Regions from separate parts of the Streptomyces sp. NPDC093544 genome, predicted to be linked through region 2. Evidence: riboswitches for the same ligand, from Rfam matches in the RefSeq annotation. Region 2 holds a riboswitch; the other holds the start of a gene.
The links. Region 2 has a riboswitch for cyclic di-AMP ahead of AB0N66_RS21055 (NlpC/P60 family protein). Riboswitches for the same ligand answer to the same signal wherever they lie in the genome.

Region 1 (7,881 bases), on a different contig from region 2:
TCCTGCGACACCGGGGGCGCGACGGCCGCGCGGGCGCCGACTTCGTCGTACGGGAGCGGGAGTTGCTCCACGAGCTGTGGCGCCGCCGCGATGTCGCCCGCCCGGCCCTGGCGTACGCGGCACGGGCGACGGCTCCGGTTCCGGTGGTCCCGGTACCGCCGCCCTGGCCCGCGTACGGGCACACGCACAGCGAGCCCTACTGGCAGCCCTACGGAGCCGCGACGCCCTACCCCGCGTACAACCCGTACCGCTCGTAGTACGTCATCAGCCGGCGGTTACGCCGACGCCTCCGTCAGCTTGCCCAGCTCCGCGTCCGTGAGGACGAGGTCCGCCACTCCCAGCAGGGCCGGAAGCTGCTCGACATTCCGCGCGGAGGCGATCGGCGCCGCGACCGTCGGCTGGGCGGCGAGCCAGGCCAGGGCGACCGTGGCGACCGGGACCTCGTGGGCCTGGGCGACCTCGTCGAGGGCGGCGAGCACGCGCAGGCCGCGCTCGGTCTCCAGGTGCTTGGCCGCGCCCTCCGCACGCGGGGAGTCGACCGTCGTACCCGGGCGGTACTTGCCGGTGAGGAAGCCGGACGCGAGGCCGAAGTACGGGACGGCCGCCAGGCCCGAGCGGGAGGCGATGTCGCGGAGCGGACCCTCGTAGGTGTCGCGCGAGACCAGGTTGTACGGCGGCTGGAGGGCGACGTAGCGGGCGAGGCCCTCGCGGTCGGAGAGGTCCAGGGACTCCTGGAGCCGCTCGGGCGAGATGTTGGACGCCGCGATGTTGAGCACCTTGCCGGCCCTCACCAGCTCGTCGAGCGCGCCGATGATCTCCTCGACCGGCACCTCGGGCTTGTCGAAGTGCGTGAAGTACAGGTCGATGTAGTCGGTGTCCAGGCGGCGCAGGGAGGCGTCGGCCGCGGCCTTGATGTTGCCGGCGGACAGCCCCTGGTAGTCGGGGTGCTGGCTGACCTTGGTGGCGATCACGATGTCCGAGCGGTTGCCGCGCGCCTTGACCCACTTGCCGATGATGGTCTCGGACTCGCCGCCCTTGTTGCCCTCGATCCACGCCGAGTACGAGTCGGCGGTGTCGAGGAAGTTCCCGCCGGCGGCCGCGTACGCGTCGAGCACGGCGAAGGACTGGGCCTCGTCGGCGGTCCAGCCCCAGACATTGCCGCCGAGGGCGAGCGGGAAGACCTCGAGGTCGGACGAACCAAGCTTGCGAAGAGAAGTCATGACTGAATTCAACGCCGCCAGCGGATGACTGTATTCCACACATACCTGACCGGCAGCTCTGACGTCGGGGGGGGTGCCGTCAGAACCGCCGGGGATCAGGGAACAACGTACGTACGCGGCAGGAGACGTACAGGTCAGGGGTTGAGCCCCATGTCAGGGATTGAGCCCCTTGCTCTGCAGCCACGCCATCGGGTCGATCCCGGTCTCGGCGCCGTCCGGGTGAACCTCCAGGTGCAGATGCGCCCCGGTGACATTGCCCGTCGCACCCACGCGCCCGATGACATCACCCGTGGCGACCTTCTGCCCCACGCTGACGCTGATCGACGACTGGTGGCAGAACCACAGCTCCGTGCCGTCGTCGAGGGTGAGGATCGTGCGGTAGCCGTACGACCCGGCCCAGCCGGCCTCCGTGACGGTGCCGCTGTGGACCGCCTTGATCAGGGTGCCGGTGGGAGCGGCGAAGTCGAGACCGGTGTGGTAGCCGGAGGACCACAGCGCGCCGGCCTGACCGAAGGTCGAGGTGATGGTGTACGAGGAGGTCGGCAGCGTGTAGCTCTTGGCGAGCTCGGCGAGGCGCTCGGCCTCGGCCTTGGCCGCGGCCTCCTCCTCCGCCTTCTTCTTCGCGGCGGTTTCCTTGGCCTCGGCCGCCTTCTGCTCCGCGGCGGCGGCGTCGGCGGCCTTCTTCACGGCGGCGGTCTGGGCGGCCTGCTGGGCCGCGGTGTCGGCCTGGTCCTTCTGGACCTCGGCCTGCTGCATGATGCGCGAACGCAGGACCTCGCCCGCGTCCGTGGCGCCCTGCTCGGTGTCGGCGGTCGTCAGACCGGCGCTGGTGAGCGGGGTGGTGGAACCCGCGGGCTCGTCGGCGGAGCTGTCGTCCGAGAGGATCGAGCCCACGGACGGCAGGTCGGGCACCGAGATCGACACCGGCGGCTTGCCGGGCGCCGCGGTGGCCATGCCGCCCGCGCCGACGGCGGCTATGACGCCGACGCCCAGAACGGTGGAGCTGCGTGCGAGTCCGCCGCCTCCGCGTTGCTTGGAGACGCGGTGCCGGCCGCGGATGGGACGGAGGGAATCCTCGGTGGGGTTCCACTCCTCCCGGGGGCCCTCGTCGTCCATGCCGTAACCGAAGGTGTGCGTTTGGCTCGGCGGGTACGAGGGTGCCTGGGCAGGCGGGTTGGACGCCACGTGGGCGTGCTCCTTTCCTTCCTTCTCGCCTACCGGGTTAGCTGACGGGTTCGGAGCAGGAAGGTCTCCTACGCGCGTCAACCGCTGGTGTTCCCACCGCGGAAGACGCTCGATTCACCCCAAGTTGGTGGTTCCCCGGTTCCCTTGCGGGATTCGGCGCGTGCGCACGGAGCCGACTCTTGTGACGGCTGGGACGACCGCTGCGTTATCGAACGTTAATAGACGCGGGCACTGGATTCCAAGCCGTTCTGACTGATCTTTAACGCTTCCGGCCAGGACTTTCGGGTCATCAGCGGCGTAAAACGGGCGAGTTGACCACACCTTGCCAGTGACATGATTCTGACGGCGCATCAGATGTTATGCGGAGGGGCGCCATCCGATCACCCCTGGTGACAACAGGGGTCAAGGCCCTTTCACAGACGGACCTTTCGCGGCAGGACTCTTCACGGCGGGACCCGTCACGGACGCGCCGCCCTTCACGGACGCCGTACGGCAAGCAGCGCCATGTCGTCCGTCATGCCGCCGCCCGAGTGCCGGCGGACCTCCTCGGCGAGGGTGGCCAGCAGCGCCTCGGGCGCGGGGAAAGTCCGTCCGGCGAGGGCCGCCGCGGGATCGTAGAAGCGCCCGCGTTCGTCGCGGGCCTCGGACAGCCCGTCCGTATAGAGGAGCAGCGTGGCCCCCCGCGGGAAGTCCGTCTCCTGCGCACGGTCGGGCCACATGCCCAACTCGCCCATTCCGAGCGGCAGTGCGGGTTCCCCGGCGTCGAGCGTGCTGAGGGTGCCGTCCGCGCACAGGAGCAGCGGTGGAGGATGGCCGCGGTTGACGATCCGTACGACCTCCTCGCCGTGCGGGATCTCCGCCAGTACTGCCGTGGTGAACCCCTCGAAGGCGTCGAGGCCGTCGCGCCGGGTGCCCTCGCGCGCCAGGGCCCGCTCCAGGCGTCCCGCGACCGCCTCCAGCGTCGCCTCCTGCTCGGCCGCCTCCCGGAACGCCCCGATGACGACGGCGACGGCGGCCACCGCGCCCATGCCCTTGCCGCGTACGTCGCCCACGACCAGCCGTACGCCGCACGGGGAGTCCTGCACCGCGTACAGGTCACCGCCGATGAACGCGTCCTCCTGCGCCGCCTCGTACCGCGCCGCGACGTCGAGTCCGTCGATCCGCTCCTCGGGCTGCGGCAGTACGGCGCGCTGGGCGGCCTCGGCGATCTCGCGGACGGAGGCGAGCCGCGCGTCGCCGCGCCGGACGACGACGTTGATGACGGCGGCCAGGACGGCGGCCGTCGCCACCGTGATCACTTCGGTGACCCCCTCGGCCTGCAGGGCGACGTCGAGCCTGATGTGGATCGCGACCAACGCGACGACGGCCACTACGCCGGTGAGTACGGTGCCGCGCAGCGCGTACAGAGGCGCCGCCACGAGCGGGGCAGCCGTGAGAAGGGGGCCGCCGGTGAAGTCCCTCGGCGTGAGGTACTCGTAGAGGGACCCGGCGACGATGAGCAGCGCGGGGAGCACCCGGACGAACCTGCGGGTGTACGAGACCCTCAGCCGGCCCGCTCCTGATCCCGGTCCGGGCGGCACCGCGTCCCCCAGCCCGGGATCGGGCACGGGGTCTTCCGGCAACCGTCCGCCGGACCGGTCGTACGGGGGGTCGGGCGCGCCGTCGTACGGATCGCCACGCCGGTCGCCGGACCGGTCGCCGGACCGGTTGCGCGAGTCGTGCGGGTCGTGCGGATCCCCCGCCCGCTGGTCACCTGGGTCACCTGCTTGCTGCCCCACCCGTCCAGATTTCCCGGAGCGGGGTCGGGGGGCGACCGGGGTGGGCCGACCGAGGGACGTGCTTGTGTCCCGGGAAACACCAAGGGCCGGAACTCGTGAATCCGAGTTCCGGCCCTTGGCCTTGAGTAGCGGGGACAGGATTTGAACCTGCGACCTCTGGGTTATGAGCCCAGCGAGCTACCGAGCTGCTCCACCCCGCGCCGTTAAAACCAACTATACGCCATCAGCGGGACCCCCAGGACCAGCGTTGATACCGCCCCTCAGGCGGCCGGATTCCCGGCGTGTGTGAGCGTCTCCCAGGACACGAAGAGATCGTCCGTGCCGGCCGGCCGCGTCTGCTCGGCCAGCCGGTGGGCGGCCGGGACATGGACGTCGAGCCGGTCCTCCAGGTGGTTGAGCGCGACCTCCAGGTCGGGCCCCATGTTCCGGTCGACCCGCCCGCCGCACAGCCACGCGGGCGCCGTCTCCCCCATCTGGTACCTGGAGTGGAAGTCGAGCGCGGCCTTCAGCCGGTCCTTGACGTCGAGGTAGAGATCGAGGCCCTGGTGCCAGGCGGTCTCGGCGATGTGCGCGGTGGCGGCGAGCGAGTACCCGACGTGCTTGAAGTTGCGGCAGGTCTCCTGCGAGACCCCGTCCGTGTACCGCTGCTGCCCGAACCAGTACGTGGTCAGCTTCTGCGGGGTGTCGACGGTGCTGCCGACGGGCGTCAGCGGCACCTTCCCGTCCTTCGCGAGATAGAAGTACGCGGGAACACGCTGCCGGAACCGCTCGACGGCGTCGTCGAACGCCTTGTGGTCATCGAGGAACACAGCGATCCCGATGGCGGCGTCGGTCATGACGAGGTCCCAGTTCCCGTTGAAGTCCGGGACCTTCCTGCTGACTTCGGGGAGGTAGGCGGTCCGCAGCATGCCCTGGAACCGCGCGACGCTCGCCGCCGGCCAGGTGGCTCCGGTGTGCCGCACGATCTCCCCGGCCCGCGCCCAGGTGGACCCGGCCCACGCGGTCTGCAGGCCGGCGTTCCCCTCTGTGTGCTTCTGCACCTTCCCCGACCAGGCGTCCATGATCTGAACCGCCTTGTCGGCATGCTCCTGCTTGCCCGTGATGCTCCACAGCAACGCCTGCGTGTACGCCGCGATCGCGTCCTCGCGCTCCTCTACGCAGCCGTGCCCGGCCCGGGTGCCGGGTGGGCACTCGACGGTGGCGTACGGCTTCTCCTCGTACTTGTACGACCCGTACTTGCTGTCCCGCATGTCCAGGAACGCCTGCAGCCACGGCTGCTCCCCGGCGTTCACGTGCTTGCGTACGGCGGTCAGCTGGTCCTTGCTGACGAGCACCCCGGGGTGCTCGAACGCCGCGTCCTTGGCCCGCGCCCGCACCGTCCGCCCCTGCGACGACATCCCGCACGACGCCACCAGCCCCACCAACAGTGGCACCAACAGCACCGCCGTCACCCGCCGCACCACTGAACCCATCGCTGCTCCCACCTCTGTCCTCATGTCCTCTGTGCCGGCTCAGGAGCAGCCTTACGTGTGGGGGGAGGGGGCGCAGGATCTCTTAGGCCGCCTGAGATCCATTAGCCCGTCCGGCGTTTGAGGACGAGCGCGTTCAGCGCGATGCGGGGGTCTGGGGGCGGCAGCCCCCAGGAACGGGACGGGAAGGGGCGGAGGGGGGCGAAAAACCCCGACCCCACCCCCCGCCGCGAGCTACCCCAGCAGATGCCGATTGGGCGCCACGGCAAGCTCCTCGTACTCCGGAAGCACGACGACATCGGCCCCCGCAGCCACCAGAGCCCCGTTCCCGTCGGCCCCCGCCACGAACGTGTCCGGCTCCCGCCAAGCGGTGACAACCCGCCGCACCCCGGCATCAAGAATGAGCCGCGCACACGGCACAGGCCGCGACGCCCGCCGAGCACACGGCTCAAGACTGCTGTACACCGTCGCGGACGAGAGCCGCGGATCCCCAGGATCGACCTTGGCGAGCGCAGCCTCCTCTGCGTGCACAACGGAGTCGCCCCCCTCCCGGGAGTACCCGCGCGCCAGCTCGGTCCCATCCGCCGCCACCACAACCGCCCCCACACTGAACGCGCTCTCCGACGCCGGACACAACGCCGCCAGCTCGCAGGCAACCCCCAGCCAATGCCGGTCGGCGGCGGAGGCGAGCCCACCGGCTCCGGGCGCGGCAGGGACGTACCGGATGAGTACGACGTCCCCGACGGCCCGCGTCTCCACCATCCGCATCCGCCCGGGGGGATACGGGCCTGGCCCGAAGAGCCGGGGCGCGTCCGTCTCCCCGACGAACAGCGGCGCGACGGCGAGCTGGATCTCGTCCGCGAGCCCCTCCCGTACCAACTGCGTGTGCACCCGGCCGCCGCCCTCGACCATGAGGCGCCGCACACCTCGTACGTCATGAAGGTGCGCGAGAACGGCCCGCCAGTCCAGGTCGGGACCGACCGGGACGACGTCGGTGTCCGGACCCAGCCCCAGCCCGCGCAGCCGCTCGGCGCCCTTGTCCGTCGTGTAGACGACCTTCTCGCCGCCGGTGCGCCAGAACCGCGCGGCGGGATCGAGGTCACCGGACCCGCTGACCGTGACCTTCAACGGGTACTCGGAGCGCCCCGTGGCAACCCGGGCCGCGCGCCGCTCGGCCGAGTTGACCAACAGCCGGGGGTTGTCGGTGCGGAGGGTGCCGGCGCCGACCAGGATCGCGTCACTGGACGCCCGTACCTCGTCGACGCGGTCGAAGTCGGCCGCACCGGAGAGGAGCAGCCGTTCGGGTCCGGTGTCGTCGAGGAAGCCGTCGAGGGAGACGGCGGCGGACAACAGGACGTAGGGGTGGGGCATGGGGCGCACACTCCAGCTCTCGGCGGCTCGATACGAGTCAATGGTGGCCTGTGGCGTGTGATCTGCCCGGCATGGTGGTTCAAATTTTAAACAAAACCTACACTGGCGGCATGACGACCCGCTGGCTCTCCCCCGCAGAACAGCGCGCCTGGCGCTCGTACGTCTCCGCGACCTCCCTCCTCAGCGACGCGATCGACCGCGAGCTGCAGGCGCAGGCGGGCATGCCGCACCTCTACTACTCCATCCTCGCCATGCTCTCCGAAGCGCCGGACCGGCGGCTGCGGATGACCGAGCTCGCCGAGATCCTGAAGATCACCCGCAGCCGTCTGACGTACGCCGTGACGCGGCTGGAGAACGACGGCACGGTACGCCGCGAGGGCTGCCCCAGCGACAAGCGCGGCCATGTCGCCGTACTCACGGACGAGGGCATGGCCGTCCTGGAGCGGGCGGCGCCGGGGCATGTGGAGACGGTACGGAGCGCGCTCTTCGACCAGTTGACCGCCGAGGAGGTCGGGCAGTTGGAGGAGATCTGCCGGAAGGTCACGCGGGCGATCGAGGGCGAGAACGCCAAGGCTTCTCGGGAAGATCTGCCGTGGCGGCGGCGTTCATCCACACCATGAGGCAGAGACGCGTGAGGCGTAGGACCACGAACCTCATTGCTTGAACTTTGAAGCACCATGTACTGTGCGTCTCCAAGGATGTGCTTCAAATCTTAAGCATTAGGCCGATGTACGAACCCGCTGGACCGGACCGGAGAGACAACATGCGCGACTACCCCACCGCCACGGTGCGCACCCGAGTCACCGTGCCCCTGCGTTTCGGCGACGGCTACTCGGTCGACGGCGAGCTGGTCACCTT
Region 2 (7,881 bases):
ACCGCGGCCCCGGCTTCGACTTCGACGCGATACCCGCCGACCGCATGGGCGTCAGAGAATCGATCATCGGCCGCATGGAGCGCAACGGCGGTACGGCGCGGCTGCGCGCGGTGCCGGACGGCGGCACGGAGGTCGAGCTGGAGATGGAGAGGGCGGAGAGGACGTCATGAGTGACACGAATGGGCCTGTGGAGTCCGGCAGTTCTGCCGGCGGCGAGGAGACCCCTTCGGCTGCCGCCGCATCCGGAGAGGCCGCGAACGTGGCCGGGTCGGCCGCTGTCGGTGCCGGAGGCGGGCGTCATGCGCGGGTCGTGCTCGTCGACGACCACCGCATGTTCCGTACGGGAGTTCAGGCCGAGATCGGGCAGACCGAGCGGACCGGCGTCGAGGTGGTCGGCGAGGCCGCTGACGTCGACCAGGCGGTCACGGTCATCACGGCCACGCGGCCCGAGGTCGTTCTGCTCGACGTTCACCTGCCGGGCGGCGGCGGTGTCGAAGTGCTCCGTCGTTGCGCCCCGTTGATGGGTGACGCCGAGCAGCCGGTCCGCTTCCTCGCACTGTCCGTGTCGGACGCCGCGGAGGACGTCATCGGTGTGATCCGCGGCGGCGCCCGGGGCTATGTCACCAAGACGATCACCGGTGCGGACCTCGTGGACTCCATCTTCCGCGTCCAGGACGGCGACGCGGTCTTCTCGCCACGCCTGGCGGGGTTCGTCCTCGACGCGTTCGCCTCGACCGACGCCCCGCCCGTCGACGAGGACCTCGACCGTCTCACCCAGCGCGAGCGAGAGGTCCTCCGCCTCATCGCCCGCGGCTACGCCTACAAGGAAATCGCCAAGCAGCTGTTCATCTCCGTCAAGACGGTCGAGTCCCATGTCTCGGCCGTACTGCGGAAGTTGCAGCTCTCCAACCGGCACGAGCTGACCCGGTGGGCCACGGCGCGACGTCTGGTGTGAGTGAGTGAGTGAGTGAGTGAGTGAGTGAGTGAGTGAGTCGACGAGGCGGACGACGGTTCGCGGGGGCCGTACGGCGTCCGGTGCGCGGTCGCCCTCACACCACCCGGGCAGCCCCGGCGAACGGCATCTGGTCGATCGGAGCCAGTCGCACCGGCACGCTCGGGTTGGGGGCGTGGATCATCTGGCCGTTGCCCACGTAGATGCCCACATGGCTGATGCCCGAGTAGAAGAACACCAGGTCGCCCGGGAGAAGTTCGGAGCGGGAGACGCGGCGGCCGGCGTTGATCTGGGAATAGGTCGTACGGGGAAGCGCGATGCCCGCGGCGCGGTACGCGGCCTGGGAGAGGCCGGAGCAGTCGAAGGCGTCGGGCCCGGTGGCACCCCAGACGTAGGGGCTGCCGAGCTTCCCGTAGGCGTACGAGACGGCGGCTGCCGCACGGGAGTTGGGGGCGGCGACGGAACCGGCCTGGGCTGCCGGGTCGGTCAGGTCCCGCGTCGAGGAGCGTGAGGCGCGGTCGCCTGAGTCGCCGGTGCCCTCGGCCTGCGCGCGCTCTTCGTCGCTGAGTCGACTCAGCAGCTGCCGCGCCGCATCCAGCTTTCCGTTGACCGTCTTCTTGTGCCGCTTCAGCTCCGCCTGCCGCGACTTGAGCGAGGTCAGCTCGACATGCGCTGCCCCGCGCAACTGGGCGATCTCCCGCAGCTGTTGACGTACGCGATCCACGGCCGCCGCCTGCCTGCTGCCCGCCCGTTCGGCGAACGCGGCCCCTTCCAGGTACTGGCCGGGATCGTCGGAGAGCGCGAGTTGCAGCGCCGGGTCGAGGCCGCCGCTGCGGTACTGCGAGGCGGCGATCGAACCCAGTGCGTCGCGCGCCGAGTTCAGGCGTTCCTCCTTGCGTGCCGCCTCGTCCTGGAGTTTGTCCAGCCGTTCCGCAGCCTTGCCGGCCTTCTCCTTGGCGCCGTTGTACTTCTCGGTGGCGACCTCCGCCTCCTCGTACAACTTGTCGACCTTGGCCTTCACCTGCGCCGTCGACAGCTGGGGCTCGGCGTACCCTGTCCCGTCGAAGGCGGTGGCCGTCGCCGCGCCCGCGAGGGCGATCGTGGCGGCTGTGCGGACCTTGCTTCCGCCGAGCGAGCGCTGCCTGGGCTTGCGGTGCGCTGCCACGAGGGCCCACATCCTTCCGTACGGCCGCCGGAGCAGGAGCCCGGCGGTCAGCGGTTACGCGTCCGGCGGCGGCCCACACAGGGGGAGCGGGCCGCCGCCGGACCTTCTCGGCGGTGGTGTCCGGTTGCCGCCCCTGGCCAGGGCGGCGATGGGGAGCCGGGCACCTGGTGGAGGACGCTAAACCTGAGCGTGAGGGCTTGGTAACGCCATGTATGCAATTGGCGCCACTGGATCACTTGATGACCGCAAATGACCGTAATTCCGGTCTGGTGCCGCTGACTTCACAGGGTGTGATGACCGATGTGGCGAATCCGGGACAACCAGACGTGCGCCGGTGCTATGGGTTACAGGGGGTGGGCCGGTGACAAGAGGGACCGGGGTGCATGAATAGGCTCCGGTCTCATGGACGTACTCATCCATCTCTTCGTCGGCCTGCACATCATCGGCATCGCCTCGCTCCTCGGTGGCTTCCTCACCCAGATGAAGGCGATGGGCCGGGGCACGGCCCGTTTCGTCCCCGCGATGCTGCATGGCGCGCTGACCATGCTGGTCACGGGCGTCGTGCTGGTCGGCCTCAACCAGGCGGACGATCAGTCGGTCAACAACATCAAGATCGGCGTGAAGCTGGCGCTGCTGATCGTGATCCTGGGGCTCGTCTATGTGAAGCGCGACGACGAGAAGGTGGAGAAGGGGCTCTTCGGGCTCGTCGGGCTGCTGACGACGGCGAACATCTTCATCGCGGTGTTGTGGACCTGATTCCGCGCGGTGCCGCGGACCTGACGGCTCCGGCCGCCACCACCAGCCAACCGGCCACCGCGATCCACAGCAGCACCTTTCCCAGCCCGTCGAGCCACGTGACGTCCAGGGCGGTCGAGACCACCAGGGCCGCCACCGCCGTCATCCCCATGGGGAACACGGTCGCCCAGCGCCGCACGTCGTAGCGAAGGCGCGGCCGGGCCAGTTCCGCGACGGCCAGGACGCAGTACCAGGCGAGGCCGAGGACGAGCAGAGCGGTGGTGACGGCGCGCAGGACGCCGTTGTCGTCGTCGTTCCACAGGTACGCGTCGACGTTGTGCGCCGCGACGAGCCTGGCCCCGGCCAGCGCCGAGATGGCGAGCGCGCCGACCGCGATCCAGTGGTCCCCGGCGCCCCTGACCACCTCCCTGATGTCGAAGTACGTGAACGCCACCCCGTAGAGCACGATCCCGAGCCAGAACAGCACCAGCGCGGCATGCGCGAGCCAGTCCGCGCCCACGGCCGCGGCGAGCGTGGCACCCAGCACCGAGAGCCCCTGCGTGGCCACGCACACGAGGAACACCCCGCCCGGCATACGACGACTCCAGTGCCGTACGACGACGAAGAGCAGCACCGGCCACAGCACGGCCGACAGCGCCAGCAGGGCCTCGGCGAGCTCCTGCCACCCCAGCGCGGACAGCCGCAAGCCGAGGATCGTGGTCGCCGCGACGGCGGTGAGCCCGGGGGGCGTGCTCGCCTCCGCCGCCCAGCGCGTCCGATCCCGTACCAGCCGTACGGCGAAGTCCGCGGCGAGCGCGAGCCACGCGGCGGACGCCAGGGCCAGTGCGGCACGGGACAGCGTCTCGTAGCCGGTCAGATGCAACCCGACCGAGACGATGCCGGTCGCCATGACGGCGGCACCGGCGGCGGGCGGCCGCTCGGCCCACCAGGCGCGGAGCTGGGAGATGGCTGACATGGGCCCGATGCTAAGGATCTTCGGGCGGGTTGCCCGTGGGGCACGCGCGCGTGGGGATTAAGGCGATTAAAACGTGGGGCACGCACGCGTGGAGCACGAAAACGTGCTCCACGCGTGCGTGCCCCGTGAAAGGTGTCGGGCGGGCGATGCGTTACGCGGGCCGTACCACGCTGTGGATGGCCGCCTCGCCGTCGTAGAAGATCGACTCCTCGCGGACGTACGCGCCCGGCTTCGGGGCGTGGATCATCATGCCGTTGCCTATGTAGAGGCCGACATGGCTGACGTCGCCGTAGAAGAAGACCAGGTCGCCGGGCTGGGCGTCGGTGAGGGAGACGGTCGTGCCGGCGGTCACCTGGTCGTAGGTGACGCGCGGGAGGGTGACGCCGGCGGCCTTCCACGCGGCCTGGGTGAGGCCCGAGCAGTCGTACGAACCGGGGCCGGTGGCACCCCAGACGTACGGCTTGCCGACCTGTGCGCGGGCGAACGCGACGGTCTTGGCCGCTTTCGTCGTGTACGCGGAGTCGGCGGTGGTGGCCGAGCCGGTGGTGCCGGTCGTCGCGCTCGACGACGACTCCTGGGCCGCCTGTGCCGCGGCGTCGGCGGCCGCCTGCTGCTGCGCCAGCTCCGCGGCCTTGCGCTCGGCCGCCTTGCGCTGCTCCTCCTCGATCGCGGCGAGCCGCGCCTTCTCGTCCGCGGTCAGCTGCGAGAGCAGCTCGCGTGCCTTGGCGAGCTTCTGCTGGACGTCGGTCTTGGACGCCTGGAGGGCGTTCTGCGACGTGGTCAGCGTCTCCAGGCTCTGGGAGGCCTCCGTGCGCGTCTCGGCGGCGGCGGCCTGCTCCGTGACGTAGTCGTCGACGGCCACCTTCTGGCGGTCGGTAAGACGGCTCATCAGCTGGGTCTGGTCGAAGTAGTCCTGTGGGTTGTCGGCCAGCAGGAGGGAGGCGGTGTCGGGGGCGGCGGCCCCGGTGCGGTACTGCGCCGCGGCGTACCCGCCGAGCTCCTCACGCGCGGTGTTGAGCTTTTCGGTGCGCTGGGCGACGTCGTCGAGGAGGGTGTCGACCTTCTTGCGCTGCTTGGTGGTCTTCTCCTTGGCCGCGTTGTACTTGTCGGTGGCCGACTCCGCCTGCCGGTAGAGGTCGTCGACCTTCTTCTCGACCTCTTCGAGGCTCGGCTTGGACTCTTCCGAAGGCGCGGCGTTCGCCGTCTGGGAGAGCAGGGCCACCGAAGTGAGGGCCGCTGTGGCGAGAGCGGGGGCCGTACCCGCCACGCGCGAACCCGAGAACCATTTGCGTTGCGACGCCAAGGGAGGCGACTCCTTCCATCATCCGCCTACCGGGTTAGCTGTCGGGTTCGGGCGGGTGGTTCGGAAGGGTTGCCCTACGGTCCATGCCCGACAAGGCAGTTGGACCGATTCACCCCAAGTTCGGTGGGTCCCCGGTTCCGGCTGCCACGAGGGCGCACCGAATTCGGCGGAGGCCACCGCGGCCCGGCGACGTTCGCCGGTGGGGGTCGGGTGGCCTGATCAGCACGCTAGCCAACTCGTGCGGCTTCTGTGAAGGTTGATGTTCGAAATGCCCGATACGTTTTCGTGACCTTAGTCATGTGCTTCGCTGATCGTCGTCAATTCGGAGGGATATGGGGCGAGTTGTGCGGAGTGGCAACGTGAGGGCGTACGAACCCGCAGGTTTGCGGTTCTCGGCGGGCGGTTCCGCGGACCCGTACGGCGGGAAGGTGCACGTCTCGGTCTGGTTGGCCTGGCGGTCGCTGACTGTGATGGCTCGGTTCTGGAGGGATACGAAGGGTGGCGCGGTGCTGGAGGGGCACGAAGGGTGGAGGGCGGCCGGCTCTCGAGGATCCTCGGTCGCTGAGCATCGTCACGAGTTCCGGTCGAGATTTTCGGGGTGGCGGCGGGGTGTCAGTGGGGCCGCCTAGACTCGGAGAGCGATGAGCAGCCTCTTTGATGACAGCTTCCTGGCGGACCTCAAGCCCTCGGGGGCTCACGAGGAAGAACCCCCGCCGCCGCCCGAGGACGGGGCGGCGGAGCAGCTTCCGGACGACCTGTTCGGCGGCCGCTTCGACGTGCCGCCGAGCCGGGACGCGTACTACCGCGACGGCGCCCCGCGCCCCGTCGTGGACGCGGCCGCGCTCCTGGACGGGCTGAACGAGAACCAGCGGGCGGCCGTGGCGCACTCCGGCTCCCCCCTGCTCATCGTGGCCGGCGCGGGTTCCGGCAAGACCCGCGTGCTCACGCACCGGATCGCGTATCTGCTGGGCGAGCGCCAGGTCCACCCCGGCCAGATCCTCGCGATCACCTTCACCAACAAGGCCGCGGGCGAGATGAAGGAGCGCGTCGAGCACCTCGTCGGCCCGCGCGCCAACGCGATGTGGGTGATGACCTTCCACAGCGCGTGCGTACGGATCCTGCGCCGCGAGAGCAAGAGGCTCGGCTTCACGTCGTCGTTCTCGATCTACGACGCCGCCGACAGCAAGCGGCTCATGGCCCTGGTCTGCCGTGACCTGGACCTCGATCCGAAGCGCTTCCCGCCGAAGTCCTTCAGCGCCAAGATCTCGAACCTGAAGAACGAGCTGATCGACGAAGAGGACTTCGCCGCCCAGGCCACCGACGGCTTCGAGAAGACTCTCGCCCAGGCCTACGCGATGTACCAGTCGCGGCTGCGCGAGGCCAACGCGCTCGACTTCGACGACCTGATCATGACGACGGTCAACCTGCTCCGCGCCTTCCCGGACGTCGCCGAGCACTACCACCGCCGCTTCCGGCACGTCCTCGTGGACGAGTACCAGGACACCAACCACGCGCAGTACGCCCTGGTGCGCGAACTCGTCGGCACCTCCGAGCACCCCGTGGACGTCCCGCCCAGCGCGCACGACCTGCCGCCCGCCGAGCTGTGCGTCGTGGGCGACGCCGACCAGTCGATCTACGCCTTCCGCGGCGCGACCATCCGCAACATCCTCCAGTTCGAGGAGGACTACCCGAACGCGGCGACGATCCTCCTGGAGCAGAACTACCGCTCCACCCAGACGATTCTCAGCGCGGCCAACGCGGTCATCGAGCGCAACGAATCCCGCCGCCCCAAGAACCTGTGGACGAACGCCGGCGCGGGTTCGAACATCACCGGTTACGTCGCGGACACCGAGCACGACGAGGCCCAGTTCGTCGCCGACGAGATAGACCGTCTCACCGACGCGGGCGACGCCAAGGCGGGCGATGTCGCGGTCTTCTACCGTACGAACGCCCAGTCCCGTGTCTTCGAAGAAGTCTTCATCCGCGTCGGCCTGCCCTACAAGGTCGTCGGCGGCGTCCGCTTCTACGAACGCAAGGAGGTCCGGGACGTCCTTGCGTACCTGCGGGTGCTGTCCAACCCGGAGGACTCCGTCCCGATGCGCCGGATTCTCAACGTCCCAAAGCGCGGCATCGGCGACCGTGCCGAGGCGATGATCGACGCGCTCTCGCAGCGCGAGAAGATCAGCTTCCCGCAGGCGCTGCGACGCGTGGACGAGGCCTACGGGATGGCGGCTCGCTCCACGAACGCGGTCAAGCGGTTCAACACGCTGATGGAGGACCTGCGGACGATCGTGGAGTCGGGCGCGGGTCCGGCCACCGTCCTGGAGGCGGTACTCGAACGCACCGGCTACCTCGCCGAGTTGCAGGCGTCCACCGACCCGCAGGACGAGACCCGGATCGAGAACCTTCAGGAACTCGCCGCCGTGGCACTGGAGTTCGAGCAGGAGACCGGTGAGGGCGAGACTCCGGGCGGGCTCTCCGCCTTCCTGGAGCGCGTCGCGCTCGTCGCCGACTCCGACCAGATCCCCGACGAGGAGGACGGCAACGGCGTCATCACCCTCATGACCCTGCACACCGCCAAGGGCCTTGAGTTTCCCGTGGTGTTCCTGACGGGCATGGAGGACGGCGTCTTCCCGCACATGCGTGCGTTGGGACAGGTCAAGGAGCTCGAGGAGGAGCGGCGCCTTGCGTACGTCGGCATCACGCGCGCGCGGGAGCGGCTGTATCTGACGCGGTCGTCCATGCGCAGT

Region 1: linked by a shared signal. The riboswitch ahead of AB0N66_RS33140 (M23 family metallopeptidase) and the one ahead of AB0N66_RS21055 (NlpC/P60 family protein) in region 2 are both predicted to bind cyclic di-AMP.

The regions. Positions count from the first base shown of each region.
Region 1 covers NZ_JBFBEA010000026.1:111,429-119,309, reverse strand. Annotated here, with positions in the region: gene AB0N66_RS33150 (PrsW family intramembrane metalloprotease) at 1-257, shown strand, start outside; gene AB0N66_RS33145 (aldo/keto reductase) at 276-1,220, opposite strand; gene AB0N66_RS33140 (M23 family metallopeptidase) at 1,374-2,405, opposite strand; cyclic di-AMP (ydaO/yuaA leader) riboswitch at 2,417-2,574, opposite strand; gene AB0N66_RS33135 (PP2C family protein-serine/threonine phosphatase) at 2,882-3,997, opposite strand; tRNA gene AB0N66_RS33130 (tRNA-Met) at 4,310-4,383, opposite strand; gene AB0N66_RS33125 (alginate lyase family protein) at 4,444-5,655, opposite strand; gene AB0N66_RS33120 (dihydrofolate reductase family protein) at 5,887-7,023, opposite strand; gene AB0N66_RS33115 (MarR family transcriptional regulator) at 7,134-7,643, shown strand; gene ribA (GTP cyclohydrolase II) at 7,787-7,881, shown strand, end outside.
Region 2 covers NZ_JBFBEA010000013.1:83,317-91,197, forward strand. Annotated here, with positions in the region: gene AB0N66_RS21030 (PspC domain-containing protein) at 1-170, shown strand, start outside; gene AB0N66_RS21035 (response regulator transcription factor) at 167-955, shown strand; gene AB0N66_RS21040 (NlpC/P60 family protein) at 1,050-2,117, opposite strand; gene AB0N66_RS21045 (hypothetical protein) at 2,520-2,873, shown strand; gene AB0N66_RS21050 (tellurite resistance/C4-dicarboxylate transporter family protein) at 2,851-3,828, opposite strand; gene AB0N66_RS21055 (NlpC/P60 family protein) at 3,980-5,131, opposite strand; cyclic di-AMP (ydaO/yuaA leader) riboswitch at 5,139-5,310, opposite strand; gene pcrA (DNA helicase PcrA) at 5,773-7,881, shown strand, end outside.